Rhodopseudomonas palustris: one gene and its partner. The protein of the gene in region 2 binds, or shares a complex with, the protein of the main gene of each other region. Links are inferred from orthologs where the notes say so. Each region holds a gene or a part of one and is shown on either strand. Other genes may lie near its edges. The genes, in order: pnp and RPPS3_RS12455.

Region 1 (6,880 bases), 2.2 Mb from region 2 along the record:
CCGCTGGTGGCCGACGTGGTGAGCGGCGTGCTCGATGCCGCGCTGCTGGCGCTGCCTGCCGGGCATTCCGATCTCGACGCGATTCCGCTGTTCGACGACCCGTTCCTGCTCGCCGTGCCGGCCGAGGATCCGCGCTCGGAACAGACGCCGATCGGGGTCGAGGAGATCGACCAGTCGCGGCTGATCCTGCTGGAGGACGGTCACTGCCTGCGCGACCAAGCACTGGCGTTTTGCGCCACTGCGCGCAATCGCGGCATTCAGATAGGTAGTGCCGGCACCGCCAGTTTCGGTGCGTCCAGCCTGACGACGGTGATTCAGATGGTCGCGGGCGGCTACGGCATCACGCTGATCCCGCAGATCGCCGCCGAGGTGGAGCGCCGTGATTCGCGGGTGAAGTTTCTGCGGCTGCGCCGGCCGCAGCCGGGCCGCAGCGTCGGCCTCGTCTTCCGCAAGACCTCGCCGCGCCGCGCCGACTTCGAGGCCTTCGGCGAGGTGGTGAAGCAGGGCATCATCGGCGACGTGCGGCGAGAGACCGCCGTCGCCTGAGACGGGCCGGTTCAGCCGGCCGCGATCGCGGCGGCTTCGGCGGCGGCGCGCTGCATGCTCGACGACATCTCGCTGGTCACCGTGCTCTGCTCCTCGACCGCCGCAGCCGTCGAGCTGACGTATTCGCTGACGTTCTGGATCGCCGTCTTGATCTTGCCGAGCGCGCCGACGACATCGCCGGAAATGCTGGTGAGATTGCCGATCTCGGCACCGATCTTGTCGGTCGCCTGCTTGGCCTGATTGGCGAGGTTCTTCACCTCCGCCGCCACCACGGCGAAGCCTCGGCCTGCTTCGCCGGCGCGCGCCGATTCGATCGTTGCATTGAGGGCCAGCAGGTTGATCTGCCCGGTGATGTGATTGATCAGTTCGACGATGCCGCTCATCGCCTGAGCCGCATCGTTCAGCTGGTTGGCCTGCGAGTCGGCGGCATCGACTTCGCCGACCGCGTTCATCGCCGTCTGCCGCGACTTGGTCATTGCTTCGGAAATCTCGCGCACCGAGGCGTTGAGTTCTTCCGCCCCGGCCGCAACCGACTCCATCATGGCGCGGACGCGTTCATTGCCCATCCGGGTCAGCACCTGCCGCGTCGTGTCGGTGGCGTACTTCACCACCTTGAACGGACGTCCATTGAGATCGAGGATCGGGTTGTACGACGCCTGGATCCAGACTTCCCTGCCACCCTTGCCGATCCGCTTATATTCCCCGGCTTGGTAATCGCCCCGTCCGAGCGCTGCCCAAAATGCCCGATAGGCCGCGGTCTCACGCTCGGCGGGATCGACGAACATGCTGTGGTGGCGGCCCTTGATCTCGCCCAGCGAGTAGCCGAGCGCGTGCAGGAAGTTGTCGTTGGCGTCCAGCACCGTGCCGTCGATGCCGAACTCGATCACCGCCTGCGACTTGCGGATCGCCTCGATCTGGCCGGAGAAGTCGGCGTTCTTCAGCTTCTGCGCCGTGACGTCGGTTGCGTATTTCACCACCTTGAACGGCTTGCCGCGCGCATCGAGGATCGGGTTGTAGGACGCCAGGATCCAGACCTCTTTGCCGCCCTTGCCGATCCGCTTGAACTCGCCAGGGAAGTATTCGCCGCGGTTGAGCCGTGACCAGAATTCACGGTAGTCGCTGCCGTCGCGCACCGATGGCTCGACGAACATGCTGTGATGCTTGCCCTTGATCTCGCCCAATGAGTACCCCATCGCGGCGAGAAAGTTATCGTTGGCTGTGAGGACGGTGCCGTCCATCGCAAACTCGATCACCGCCTGGGCGCGACCGATCGCCGCGAGCTTGCCGGCGTCTTCCAGCGAGTGGGTCTTCGCGGCGGTGATGTCGGCTGCAAACTTCACCACGCCGGTCGGCTTGCCGCTCTTGTCGAGGATGGGATTGTAGGACGCCTGAATCCAGACCTCACGCCCGCCCTTGCCGATGCGATGGAATTCGCCGGACTGATACTGACCGGCGCGCAGCGCGGTCCAGAATTCGCGATAGGCCGGGCTGTCGTGCTCGCTCGGATCGACAAACATGCTGTGATGCTTGCCTTTGATCTCGGGCAGCGAGTAGCCGAGCGCGGCCAGGAAATTATCGTTGGCATCAATGACGTTGCCGTCGAGATTGAACTCGATCACCGCCTGGGAGCGATTGAGCGCCGCGAGCATTGCTGCCGCGTGGTCATGACCGGCCGAGCGGGTGAAGGAGAACATTCCAGACCTTTCTCTGATACGGCCTCGCACGATGGCGCGACCACGAGGCAGAAGCTGGTCGCCATTTTGGTGAAGACGTCGTTAAGGTTGGCCTAGCCCCAGGGAAGCAGGCTGCACTCAATTACCGAATTTATTGCAACCCAGGATTCGTACGGAGAACTAACAACACGCGCACTGGTAGCGACCGACATCCGCTGCCCTACGGAAGATGCGGCCAAACAAAAAGGGCGGCCCGGTGAGGCCGCCCTTGCTGGTGATTACTTGCTGCGACGGAGCGTCGCGCCGATGAGCTTACTCGCCGGCAGCCTGCGCGGGGGCTTCGCCTTCGGCCTTGGCTTCCGCCTTCTGCTTGGCTTCGAGGTCTTCGCCGGTGGTCTGATCGACCACCTTCATCGACAGCCGGGTCTTGCCGCGGTCGTCGAAGCCGAGCAGCTTGACCTTGACCTTGTCGCCTTCCTTGACGACGTCGGAGGTCTTCTGCACGCGGCCGGCGGCGAGCTGGCTGATGTGTACCAGACCGTCCTTGGCGCCGAAGAAGTTCACGAAGGCACCGAACTCCATTACCTTGACGACGGTGCCTTCGTAGATCTCGCCGACTTCCGGATCGGAAGCGATCGACTTGATCCACTTGATCGCGGCCTTGATCGACTCGCCGTCGGATGAGGCCACCTTCACGGTGCCGTCGTCTTCGATGTTGACCTTGGCGCCGGTCTTTTCGACGATCTCGCGGATCACCTTGCCGCCGGTGCCGATCACTTCGCGGATCTTGTCGGTCGGGATCTTGAAGGTCTCGATCCGCGGCGCGTGTTCGCCGAGCTCGGCGCGGGCGCGGTCGAGTGCCTTGGACATCTCACCCAGGATGTGGATGCGACCGTCCTTGGCCTGACCGAGCGCCACCTTCATAATCTCTTCGGTGATGCCGGCGATCTTGATGTCCATCTGCAGCGAGGTGATGCCCGCCTCGGTGCCCGCCACCTTGAAGTCCATGTCGCCGAGGTGGTCCTCGTCGCCGAGGATGTCGGACAGCACCGCGAAGCGTTCGCCTTCCAGGATCAGGCCCATCGCGATACCCGCGGTCGGCCGCTTCAACGGCACGCCCGCGTCCATCAGCGCCAGCGAGGCACCGCACACCGACGCCATCGAGGACGAACCGTTCGACTCGGTGATCTCCGAGACGACGCGGATGGTGTAGGGGAACTCGTGATGCGGCGGCAGCACCGGATGGATCGCGCGCCACGCCAGCTTGCCGTGGCCGATCTCGCGGCGCTTGGTGCCGCCGAGGCGGCCGGTCTCGCCGACCGAGTAGGGCGGGAAGTTGTAGTGCAGCAGGAACGTCTCTTTGTACGTTCCGGACAGCGAGTCGACGTACTGCTCGTCTTCGCCGGTGCCGAGCGTGGTCACAACCATCGCCTGGGTTTCACCGCGGGTGAACAGCGCCGAACCGTGGGTCCGCGGCAGCACGCCGACCTGGGCCAGGATGTTGCGGACGGTCTTGCTGTCACGGCCGTCGATGCGCTTGCCGGTGTCGAGGATGTTCCAGCGAACGATCTTGGCCTCGAGCTCCTTGAACACGCCGGCGATGCGCAGCTTGTCGTATTTCGGCTCCTGGCCTTCCGGGAAGAAGTGCGCAATCGCCTTCTCCTTGACCTTGCCGACCGCGGCGTAGCGATCCTGCTTGACCGGGATGGCGTAGGCGGCACGAAGCTCCTGCTCGACCAGGCCGAGCATTTCCTTTTCGATCTCGCTGTCGTCGACGACGGTGAGTTCGCGCGGCTCCTTGGCGGCCTTCTCGGCGAGGTCGATGATCGCGTCGATCACCGGCTGGAAGTGGCGGTGACCGAACATCACGGCGCCGAGCATGATCTCTTCCGACAGCTCCTTGGCCTCGGATTCGACCATCAGCACCGCGTCGGCGGTACCGGCCACCACCAGCTCGAGCTGGGTTTCAGCCATCTCGTCGAGCACCGGGTTGAGCACGTATTCGTCGTTGATGAAGCCGACGCGGGCGGCGCCGATCGGGCCCTTGAACGGCACGCCGGACAGCGTCAGCGCCGCGGAGGCGGCGACCATCGCCAGCACGTCCGGATCATTCTCCATGTCGTGCGACAGCACGGTCACGATGACCTGGGTCTCGTTGCGCCAGCCGTCGGCGAACAGCGGACGGATCGGGCGGTCGATCAGACGGGAGACCAGCGTCTCCTTCTCGGTCGGACGGCCTTCACGCTTGAAGTAGCCGCCGGGAATGCGGCCAGCCGCGTAGGCCTTCTCTTGGTAGTCGACGGTGAGGGGGAGGAAGTCGACGCCTTCACGCGGCGCCTTGGCGGCCACCACGGTGGCGAGCACGACGGTCTCGCCATAGGTCGCGACGACGGCGCCGTCGGCCTGGCGGGCGACCTTGCCGGTTTCAAGCTTGAGGGGACGGCCACCCCAATCGATTTCCACGGAATGGATATTGAACATCGGGTCTTTCTTTCATCGGTTGTCGGGAAGACCGGACGCCAAATACCAAAAGACCATGCGCAAGATGGCGAGACGCTGACTGCGCGAGTGCACAAACAGCGTCCGGCGATCCTGCCATGGTCTTCAGTTGGGAAATGGCGTTCATTCCTCCCGGCTGCGGGGAAGACGCATCGGTCTTCGGTCCCGCACGGCGGGCTGGAGGCCCGTTGACGAGCTCAACCGCCGGAATGCGACTGAGCCGACTGACACGGGCGGATGGAAGACTCGCCCGTGCGAACATCTTGCTTCGGCCGTCGCGGACGTGTCGTGGCACATCCGCTTTGGCCGGGTTTCCGACGCCTCAGCGACGGATGTTGTGCTTTTCGAGCAGCGCCTTGTAGCGCGCTTCGTCCTTCTTCTTGATGTAGTCGAGAAGCGAACGGCGCGTCGACACCAGCTTCAACAGCCCACGGCGGGAGTGATTGTCCTTGGTGTGGGTCTTGAAGTGCGTGGTCAGGTTGTTGATGCGTTCCGACAGGATCGCGACCTGAACCTCGGGCGAGCCGGTATCACCGGCCTTGGTGGCGCTGGTCTTGATGACTTCCGCTTTGCGTTCTGCGGTAATCGACATCGTCAGATACTTTCCTTGCGAACGGCCGAGCTGGCAGTCAGCCCGGTGAGGTTGAAAACGCGCTTGGGGATGAGCTCGCCATTGCCGACTTCGGCGAGGGCCAGAAGCCGGCCTGCCACCGTGACATAGACTGTGCCGCTACAATGAGGCGCATCCCGTCCGCGCAACAAAACGGCCTGGCCCCGATGGAGCCTTGCCGCATCAGCCCGAGTGACGGCCAGCGCCGGGATGTCGTCCAGCGCGGTCTCAACGGGCAGTAGCGCGTCGGCGAGGCTACCCTCGCCGGACGCCGCTCTATCGCACAAAGCCTGTAGTTCTTCCAGCGGAATCATGTCCGACTCGTCGAACGGCCCGACCACTGTGCGGCGCAGCGCGCAGATATGGCCGTAGCAGCCGAGCAGCCGGCCCATGTCGCGGGCGAGCGCCCGCACATAGGTGCCCTTGCCGCACTCGGCTTCGAACACCGAGCGGCCGTCATCTCCATGTTCCACAAGGGTTAATTCGTGGATCTCGACCGGACGCGGGACCAGCGGCACGACCTCGCCATCGCGCGCCAGATCATAGGCGCGCTCGCCCTGGATCTTCACGGCCGAATATTGCGGCGGAACCTGCTCGATCACGCCGGTAAACCGCGGGAGCAGCGCCATGATCGCCTCGGCGGTCGGCCGCTCCGGGCTGGTGGCAACCGCGCGGCCCTCGGTGTCGTCGGTATCCCGCTCCTCGCCCCACGCCACAGTGAACCGGTAGCGCTTGCGGCCGTCCATCACGAACGGCACCGTCTTGGTGGCTTCGCCCATCGCGATCGGCAGGCCGCCGGAGGCGAGCGGGTCGAGGGTGCCGGCATGGCCGGCGCGCTTGGCCGAGAACAGCCGCTTCAGCACCGCGACCGCCTGGGTCGAGGTCATGCCGATCGGCTTGTCCAGCACCACCCAGCCATGGACGTCGCGCTTGTCGCGGCGCGGCTTGCCATTGCCGCCGCCGCGATTGGCGTTGCGCGGGTCGTTGTTGTCGCGCGGCTTACGGATCTGCGCGGCGGATTCGTCGGCGCCGGCGTGCTGCACGTCGTGCGGGGCGAGCAGGGCGTCGGGGGTGGTCACGGTCATTAATCCTGGTCCGAATTCGGTTCGAGGTCTTTCTGGACTGCCGGCGAGCGCAGCAGTTTGTCGATCCGCTCGGCCTCGGCGAAACGTTCGTCGATGCGGAAGCGGAGTTCGGGGGCGAACTTCAAATTGACGCGGTGGGCGATCTCCCCGCGCAGGAAGCGCTTGTGATGCTCGAGCGCGTCGAGCACGAGCTTCTCGTCGCGGCCGCCGAGCGGCATCACGTAGATGGTCGCGAGCTTGAGGTCGGGCGACATCCGCACCTCGGGCACGGTGACGAGGTGGCTTTCGAGCACCGGGTCGTGCACGCCGCCCTGGGCGAGGATCTCGGCCACGGCGTGGCGGATCAGCTCGCCGACGCGCAGCGAGCGGGTCGAGCCGCCGGGCGGGGAGCTCTTCTGGTTTTGGCGAGACATGATGTTCTCTCAAATACTGCCGCCATGCCCGCGCCTGGCCGCGGGCATGCACGT
Region 2 (7,639 bases):
ATCGAGACGCACAGCGAGACGCGTCATGCGCTGACCGGCGAAGCACTGCTCGCCGCGCACCGCAAGGCGCCGCTGAAGGGCGTGCTGGTCGGCAGCCCCGCCAATCCGACCGGCACGATGATGACGCGCGAGGCGCTGACCGAACTGATCGCGGTCGCCGAGAGCGAAGGCATCCGCTTCATCTCCGACGAGATCTATCACGGTCTCGACTACGCGTTCCCCGCGGTCACCGCTGCGGAGCTGTCGCCGAATGCAGTGGTGATCAACTCGTTCTCGAAGTACTTCTGCATGACCGGCTGGCGTGTCGGCTGGATGGTGCTGCCGGAAAATCTGGTGCGGCCGGTCGAGCGTCTGCAGCAGAATCTGGCGATCTCGGTGCCGACGCTGTCGCAGATCGCCGCCGAGGCGGCGTTCGACGGCCGCGACGAGATGGAAGCGGTCAAGCGCGGCTATGAAGAGAACCGCGCGATTCTGATCGAGGGCCTGCCGAAGGCGGGCCTCACCGAGTTCCTGCCGGCCGACGGCGCGTTCTATCTGTACGCCGACGTCTCGGCCTTCACCGCCGACAGCTACGACTTCACCAAGCGGATGCTGGAAGAGGCGAGGGTGGCGGCGACCCCGGGCATCGACTTCGATCCGGTGCGCGGCAAGAGTTTCGTGCGGTTTTCCTACGCCCGTTCGGCCGACGACATGCGCGAGGCGGTGCGCCGGATCACGGACTGGCTTGCACGATAATTTCGTCTGAATGACTGGATCGGCAATTTCGCTGCTTGATCTGAGCGGCATTTCGTCGCTATAGGCTCCCGCGACTAATTCCTCTCGGGAGAATTCCCTTGCCGCTCGGTTCGTCCGCGCCGCCCAGGATAGGCGGCCACACCGCGCTCGCAGCCGATTTGTGGCCGCGGCGCACGGACGGATTCTCCGCCTGGTTGCGGATCGCGGTTTTGATCGCGTTCGGCTCGGTGTTGCTGGCGCTGTCCGCCAAGGTCAACCTGCCGCTGCCGCTGGTTCCGATGACGCTGCAGACGCTGGTTGTGGTGCTGATCGGCGCCGCCTACGGCGCGCGGCTCGGCGCCGCGACCGTGCTCGCCTATCTGGCGGAAGGCGCCGCCGGCCTGCCGGTGTTCGCCGGGCCGGTGGGCGGGCTGGCGCCGCTGCTCGGCCCGACCGCCGGTTATCTGGCCGGCTTCGTGGTCGCCGCCGTCCTGGTCGGCTGGTGCGCCGAACGCGGCTTCGACCGCTCGGTGGCCAAGCTGTTCGCCGCAATGCTCGCCGGCCACCTCACCATTCTGACGCTCGGCTTCGCCTGGCTCGCCTTCGGGCTCGATCTCGGCCTCACCAAGGCGTGGTGGGTCGGGGTGGTTCCGTTCCTCGCCGGCTCGCTGGTCAAGTCCGCGCTCGGCGCGGCCTTGCTGCCCGCGGTGCGCCGCATCGTCGACCGCCAACGCTGACGGTTCGTTCTTCAATCGACTAGGTCGACCGGGACTGCCTGCGGTCGGCCAGCAACGTCTTTTCGTTCGACAGGCATCAAGCGAGTGGAGTGATCGCCATGTCGGCAACGACCCATATCGATGCACCAGCACTGCCGCAACGCGGCAAGTCGAAGCCCTTCTACAAGGTGCTTTACGTCCAGGTGCTGTTCGCGATCGTGGTCGGCGTGCTGGTCGGCTGGCTGTCGCCGCACCTCGCCACCAACGAATGGATCAAGGCGCTCGGCGACGGCTTCGTCAAGCTGATCAAGATGGTGATCGCGCCGATCATCTTCTGCACCGTGGTGTCGGGCATCGCCCATATTCAGGACGCCCGCAAGGTCGGCCGCGTCGGCGTCAAGGCGCTTTTGTATTTCGAAGTGGTGTCGTCCTTCGCGCTGCTGCTCGGCCTGATCGTCGGCAACATCTTCCAGGTCGGCCACGGTCTCGCCGCCAAACCGGACGCCGGTGCGGTGGCGAAATACGTCGATCAGGCCAGCCATCTGAAGGCGGTCGACTTCGTGCTGCACATCATCCCGGATAGCGTGGTCGGCGCTTTTGCGCAGGGCGACATCCTGCAGGTGCTGCTGTTTGCGGTGCTGTTCGGCTTCTCGCTGATGGCGCTGGGCGAGCGCGGCCATCGGCTGCGCGACGTGATCGACGATGCCGCGCACGCGGTGTTCGGCGTCATCGCCATCGTGATGAAGGCGGCGCCGATCGGTGCGTTCGGCGCGATGGCCTTCACCATCGGCAAATACGGCCCGGCCGCGCTCAGCAACCTGCTCGGGCTGGTGCTGTTGTTCTATGCCACTGCCGCGCTGTTCGTGGTGCTGGTGCTCGGGTTGATTGCGCGGTTCGTCGGCTTCAACATCTTCAAGTTCATCGCCTACATCAAGGACGAGCTCTTGATCGTGCTCGGCACCTCGTCGTCGGAAAGCGCGCTGCCGCAGCTGATGGAAAAGCTGGAGCGGCTCGGCTGTTCGAAGTCGGTGGTCGGCCTCGTGGTTCCGACCGGCTACTCGTTCAACCTCGACGGCACCAATATCTACATGACGCTGGCGACGCTGTTCATCGCCCAGGCGCTCGGCATCGAACTGACCTTCAGCCACCAGGTCGCAATCCTGTTGGTGGCGATGCTGACTTCGAAGGGCGCCAGCGGCGTCACCGGCGCCGGCTTCGTGACGCTCGCGGGCACGCTCGCCGCGGTCAATCCGGCGCTGCTGCCGGGGATGGCGATCGTGTTCTCGATCGACAAGTTCATGAGCGAAGTCCGCGCGCTGACCAACATCACCGGCAACGGTGTTGCTGCGGTGTTCGTGTCGTGGTGGGAAGGCGAACTCGACCACGACCGCCTGCACGCCAATCTCAACCGCACCATCGATCCGTCCGACGTCGAGACGGCCGTCACCACCGGCTGACGCCGTCGCTGCAACATTCGCTCTGATCACGAGATGCCCGCGCTCGCCGCGGGCATCGGCGTTTTGGGGGCTCTGTTTCGCAGGTGTGAGCGGTCCGCAGAGTCCTACGAGACGACGGAAGCGCCATCGGACATGAAGCAATAGCGCTCGGTCAAATAAGAGGCCCATGGATCGTCTGCCCCTGCCTCGCGGAGAGTCGGCAGAAACAGATCCTCGATGGTACGATTGACGAAATCGTTCGGGCGCACGAGGAGTGAGCGGAATACATCGAACGCATCGGTGCCCAATGCGAGCTCACGCAGAGGGGGCGAGGTGACGCGGTGCAGGGCGCGATTGCCGGCCGGTGAGATGTGCAGAACCCGAACACGGCGCACGCCACCGTGCTGCGCCAGCTGCATGCGGTGCGCCAGCATCTGTTGACGGAGCAGTTGATAGAAGGGCTCGTAGAAGAAGTCCGTCAGATTGAGCATTGGATTCCGTTTCAACGGTCCGTTCGGATCGAATGCGATTGCGGTATAGCGACTGCATCGTTCGCAGTTGCCTTTCTTTGGGATCGGGGCTCCGTACTTTTCTGTGTATTTCCATTCGATCAGCAGAAATTCCGGGCCTTGATCCGTGCAGAATCTGACGACGGCATCGGCGCAGGTCGAGTTGGCGCCGCGCTGAAGCGGCTTTCCCTTCTTACTCTCGTTCAGGTAGTCGTGCCCGCCACCGTTCCATTCGAAGCCGACGTACCATGGCCGTCCGTCAGGGCCATCTTCGACCGGCATCATATCGGGCGGGGCGATGTCGAGAGCGCGGCCGATCAATTGCGAGAGGCGGCCGGGCTGTTCAGCCAACGGCATCAGAAAGTTGAGGCAGCATTGCTGAGACGACAGCGCGTGGTTGGCATGGCGGTGCCAGCTAATTCTGTACTTCGAGAAGTACTGCTCGGCAGTGCTCCTGATCATCGGCGCCAGGAGCTGCGCCTTCTCGCTCGGGTCCACCCGATAGGGTGAGTTCTGATAGCGAGTACGGGTCGGTAGCGTTTGGTCCAGAAAGGCGGTCTGGCGTAGCCGCTCGCCGACTTCGAATCTCGATGACGAGCGGCGACTGTTTGGGGTGCTCTCAGGCCGAGTATCCATGGGCAATATCCATGATTTGAAATGTGGCGATGGTCGCAAACCGACCGCTGGCGGCTGAAATGAAAATGCCCGCGGCGTGCGCGGGCATTTTGGAAGCTGTTGTCTTGATGGCGGCTTAATTGCCGCCGCCGAACCGGCGGGACCACCAGCCGACCCGGCGCGGGGCGGTGGAGGAGGGCTCCTGCGCGGGCTGCTCGGCTGCTTGCGTTGCTGCCTCGGCGGCCGGGGCTTCTGCCGCAGGCGCGGCTGCTACGGGCTGCTCGGCCTCAGCGGTCGGCTCGGGCTGCACGTCGGCTGCAGCTTCCGTCGTTGCGTCGGAGGCGGCCTGCGCGCCGAAGCTCACCTTTTCGCGAACCGTGGAGCGGCGACGCGCAGCCTTCTTCGCGGCGCTGTCGTCTTCGGCGGATGCGTCGCCGCTGTCGAGTGCGGCGGCTGCGGCTGCCGTGTGCTGCGGTTCGGACGGCACAGTGTCCTGCGGCGCGGCGTGATGCGGCTGTTCGGTCTCGGCTGCCGGTTCGAAGCTCGGCTGCACCGACGGGCTGCCGCCGTCGAAGTCGGCGACCGCATCGGCGGATTCTGCTTCGTCGGTTGCGTTCAGTTCGTCGCTGATCGAGCCGACCACGCCGGCCTCGGTCTCGGTGCCATCCGCAGTGCCACGACGGCGGCGGCCACCACGGCGACCGCGGCGGCGCGGACGGCGTTCGCCGTTCTCGCCCTGGTCGGCGCGGACTTCGGCCTCGCTGTCATCTTCACCGGCCTCGTCGCCTTCGTCAGCTTCGCCGACCTGTTCGACGCCTTCGGTCACGAACGGCTGCTCGCCGTCTTCGCCCACTGCACCGGCCTCGGCGGCGTCACGCGGCTCGCCCGACCGCCGACGACGGCGGCGCCGACGACGCTTGCGGCCTTCGCCTTCGCTCTCGCCGGCTTCGCTGCCCTGATCCTCGGCGAGGCCGACGGTCTCGTCGGTCTCGATCTCGGCTTCGAAATCGTAGCCGTCGTCATCCTCGGGCTCGTCGAGCGGCGCCGGGGAGGCGGCGATCTGCGCCGCGAGCAGCGCCTTGGCGGTCTCCAGCGTGTGGACCTGTTCGCCGCGGTCGATCACGAACGACTGCTGGCCGCTGACGGTCGGGTCCGCCAGTACCGACAGCGACACCCGGAAGCCGGTCTCGAGGTCGCGCAGATGGCCGCGCTTGTGGTTGAGCACGTACAGCGCCACGTCGGTGCGGGTGCGCACGATCAGATTGTGCGTGGCGCCCTTCATCAGCACCTCTTCGAGGCCGCGCAGCAATTGCAGCGCCACCGAGGACACCGAGCGGACGTGGCCCGAGCCGCCGCAATGCGGGCAGGGCTCGGTCGAGCTTTCCAGCACGCTGGCGCGGATGCGCTGGCGCGACATTTCGAGCAGGCCGAAATGCGAGATGCGGCCGACCTGGATGCGGGCGCGATCCTGCCGCAGGCAGTCGCTGAGCTTGCGCTCGACTGCGCGGTTGTTGCGCTTCTCGTCCATGTCGATGAAGTCGATGACGATCAGGCCGGCGAGGTCGCGCAGCCGGAGCTGCCGGGCGACTTCTTCGGCGGCCTCCATGTTGGTCTTGAGCGCGGTATCCTCGATGTGGTGCTCGCGGGTCGAGCGACCCGAGTTGACGTCGATCGAGACCAGCGCTTCGGTCTGGTTGATGACGATGTAGCCGCCGGAGCGAAGCTGCACGGTCGGCGAGAACATCGCGTCGAGCTGGCTCTCGACGCCCATCCGCGAGAACAGCGGCTGGCCGTCGCGATACAGCTTCACCGCGCGGACCTGCGAGGGCATCAGCATGTGCATGAAGTCGCGGGCTTCGCGATAGCCGGCTTCGCCGGCCACCAGCACTTCATCGATCTCCTTGTTGTAGAGATCGCGCAGCGAGCGCTTGATCAGCGAGCCTTCTTCATAGACCAGCTTCGGCGCCTGCGAGTTCAGCGTGACGTCGCGCACCGTCTCCCACATCCGGATCAGGTATTCGAAGTCGCGCTTGATCTCGGGCTTGGTCCGTGAGGCGCCGGCGGTGCGCAGGATCACGCCCATGCCTTCCGGCACGTCGAGGTCCTGCACCACTTCCTTCAGCCGCGAACGATCCTGGGCCGAGGTGATCTTGCGGCTGATGCCGCCGCCGCGGGCGGTGTTCGGCATCAAAACAGCGTAGCGGCCGGCGAGCGACAGGTAGGTGGTGAGCGCCGCACCCTTGTTGCCACGCTCTTCCTTGACGACCTGCACCAGCATCACCTGGCGGCGCTTGATGACTTCCTGGATCTTGTACTGCCGACGCGGACGGAAGGCGCGTTCCGGCACTTCCTCGAGCACGTCGTCACCGCCGACGGACTCGACGACGTCCTCTTCGGCTTCCTCTTCGTCGTCCTCTTCCTCGTCGTCCTCGGCTTCCGCCTCGGAGTCGGTCTCGACCTCGTGCTCGGCTTCAGCGTGATCGTCGTGCGCCCCGTGGACGTCGTCCGCCTCGTGGTGATCGTCGATCGGGAACGGCGCGTCCTCGGCGTAGCCGGCGCCTTCCTCAGCGTGGTCGTCGTCGTGCGCGTCGGTCTCGTCGTGCGACACCGCGGCCTGCGGGGCTTCGACCGGCGCGGGAGCTTCGGCAACCGCCGGCTGCTCGTTCGCGACGGGCTCGGCTGCAGCGCTCACCTCAGGCTCGGACGGAGCGGGTGCTTCGGACGGCGCGGCTTCGACGTGGCGGTGCTCGTGATCGTCGGAGGCGTGCGCGGCGTCGTGCTGCTCGGCGGTCTCACCCTCCGGCAGCTCGTGCATCAGGCGCTCGCCCTCGGCGTGCGCCTCGACCTCGTGCGCCTCGTGATGGTCGGCAGCCTCGTGCGGCTGCTCGGCCGCAACGTCGGCAACGGCTTCTACGATCTCGCTCTGCACCCGCTCGCCGTTGTTGCGGCGGCGATGGCTGCGATGCCGCGACCGGCGGCGGCTGGAGCGCTGCTCGCTTTCTTCTTCGGCTTCGCGGTGGGCGCGTTCGTCGGCTTCGATCAGGGCCTGCCGGTCGGCGACCGGGATTTGATAATAGTCGGGATGAATTTCGCTGAAGGCGAGGAAGCCGTGGCGATTGCCGCCATATTCGATGAAGGCGGCTTGCAGCGAGGGTTCGACCCGGGTGACTTTTGCGAGATAGATGTTGCCGCGGAGTTGTTTGCGCTGGGCGGTTTCGAAATCAAACTCTTCGACGCGGTTGCCACGGACCACGACCACCCGGGTCTCTTCCGGGTGGGTGGCGTCGATCAGCATCTTGTTGGCCATTTTTCAACTCATGTCGGCGAAGCGCGCGCGAAACGGCTCGCGCAAGCAGCGCGGCCGGCAGACGCGACGGTCCACCTGATTCGGGGGTGAGGGGAAGGCCGAAACGCATCGCGGTGTGCCGTGCCGGTCGGAGACCCGAGGCGACGCGCAAAGCGAAGCGAGAGCTTCGCGGCGGCGCGGCCTTTGCGTGGGTCGGTTTCGGCATCGCAGTCTGGCGCATTAAGCGTCGGCCCGTCTGAACAGGTGGCGGCTCGATCGGCCGCCGTGTCGTTTCGCTGATGGGCCGGCTCCGCGCCGAGGCGCTAAGCCGGAGTAGGGCATCCGGCAGGTGTGCCGAATGTG

Evidence for each region.
Region 1: the proteins of RPPS3_RS12455 (region 2) and pnp are in contact, whole or in part, in a cryo-EM structure (PDB 9QH0), measured with the Escherichia coli proteins. The link is inferred for Rhodopseudomonas palustris from one-to-one orthologs.

Annotation. Positions count from the first base shown.
Region 1 is NZ_CP019966.1:472,838-479,717, forward strand. The notes cover bases 2,117-5,070. They hold pnp (polyribonucleotide nucleotidyltransferase), read right to left. Parts: upstream 4,701-5,070; coding sequence 2,532-4,700; downstream 2,117-2,531. Other genes in these bases: RPPS3_RS02255 (methyl-accepting chemotaxis protein), read right to left, coding at 2,117-2,240; rpsO (30S ribosomal protein S15), read right to left, coding at 5,041-5,070. In the rest of the region: RPPS3_RS02250 (LysR substrate-binding domain-containing protein), read left to right, coding at 1-546; more of RPPS3_RS02255, read right to left, coding at 558-2,116; more of rpsO, read right to left, coding at 5,071-5,310; tRNA pseudouridine(55) synthase TruB, read right to left, coding at 5,313-6,413; 30S ribosome-binding factor RbfA, read right to left, coding at 6,413-6,826. UniProt on the Escherichia coli protein: Involved in mRNA degradation. Catalyzes the phosphorolysis of single-stranded polyribonucleotides processively in the 3'- to 5'-direction. Also involved, along with RNase II, in tRNA processing.
Region 2 is NZ_CP019966.1:2,696,150-2,703,788, forward strand. Bases 3,927-7,639 are described here. They hold RPPS3_RS12455 (ribonuclease E/G), read right to left. Parts: upstream 7,298-7,639; coding sequence 4,127-7,297; downstream 3,927-4,126. Other genes in these bases: RPPS3_RS12450 (PGN_0703 family putative restriction endonuclease), read right to left, coding at 3,927-4,011. Also shown: RPPS3_RS12435 (pyridoxal phosphate-dependent aminotransferase), read left to right, coding at 1-735; RPPS3_RS12440 (biotin transporter BioY), read left to right, coding at 894-1,451; RPPS3_RS12445 (dicarboxylate/amino acid:cation symporter), read left to right, coding at 1,550-2,887; more of RPPS3_RS12450, read right to left, coding at 2,992-3,926. UniProt on the Escherichia coli protein: Endoribonuclease that plays a central role in RNA processing and decay. Required for the maturation of 5S and 16S rRNAs and the majority of tRNAs. Also involved in the degradation of most mRNAs.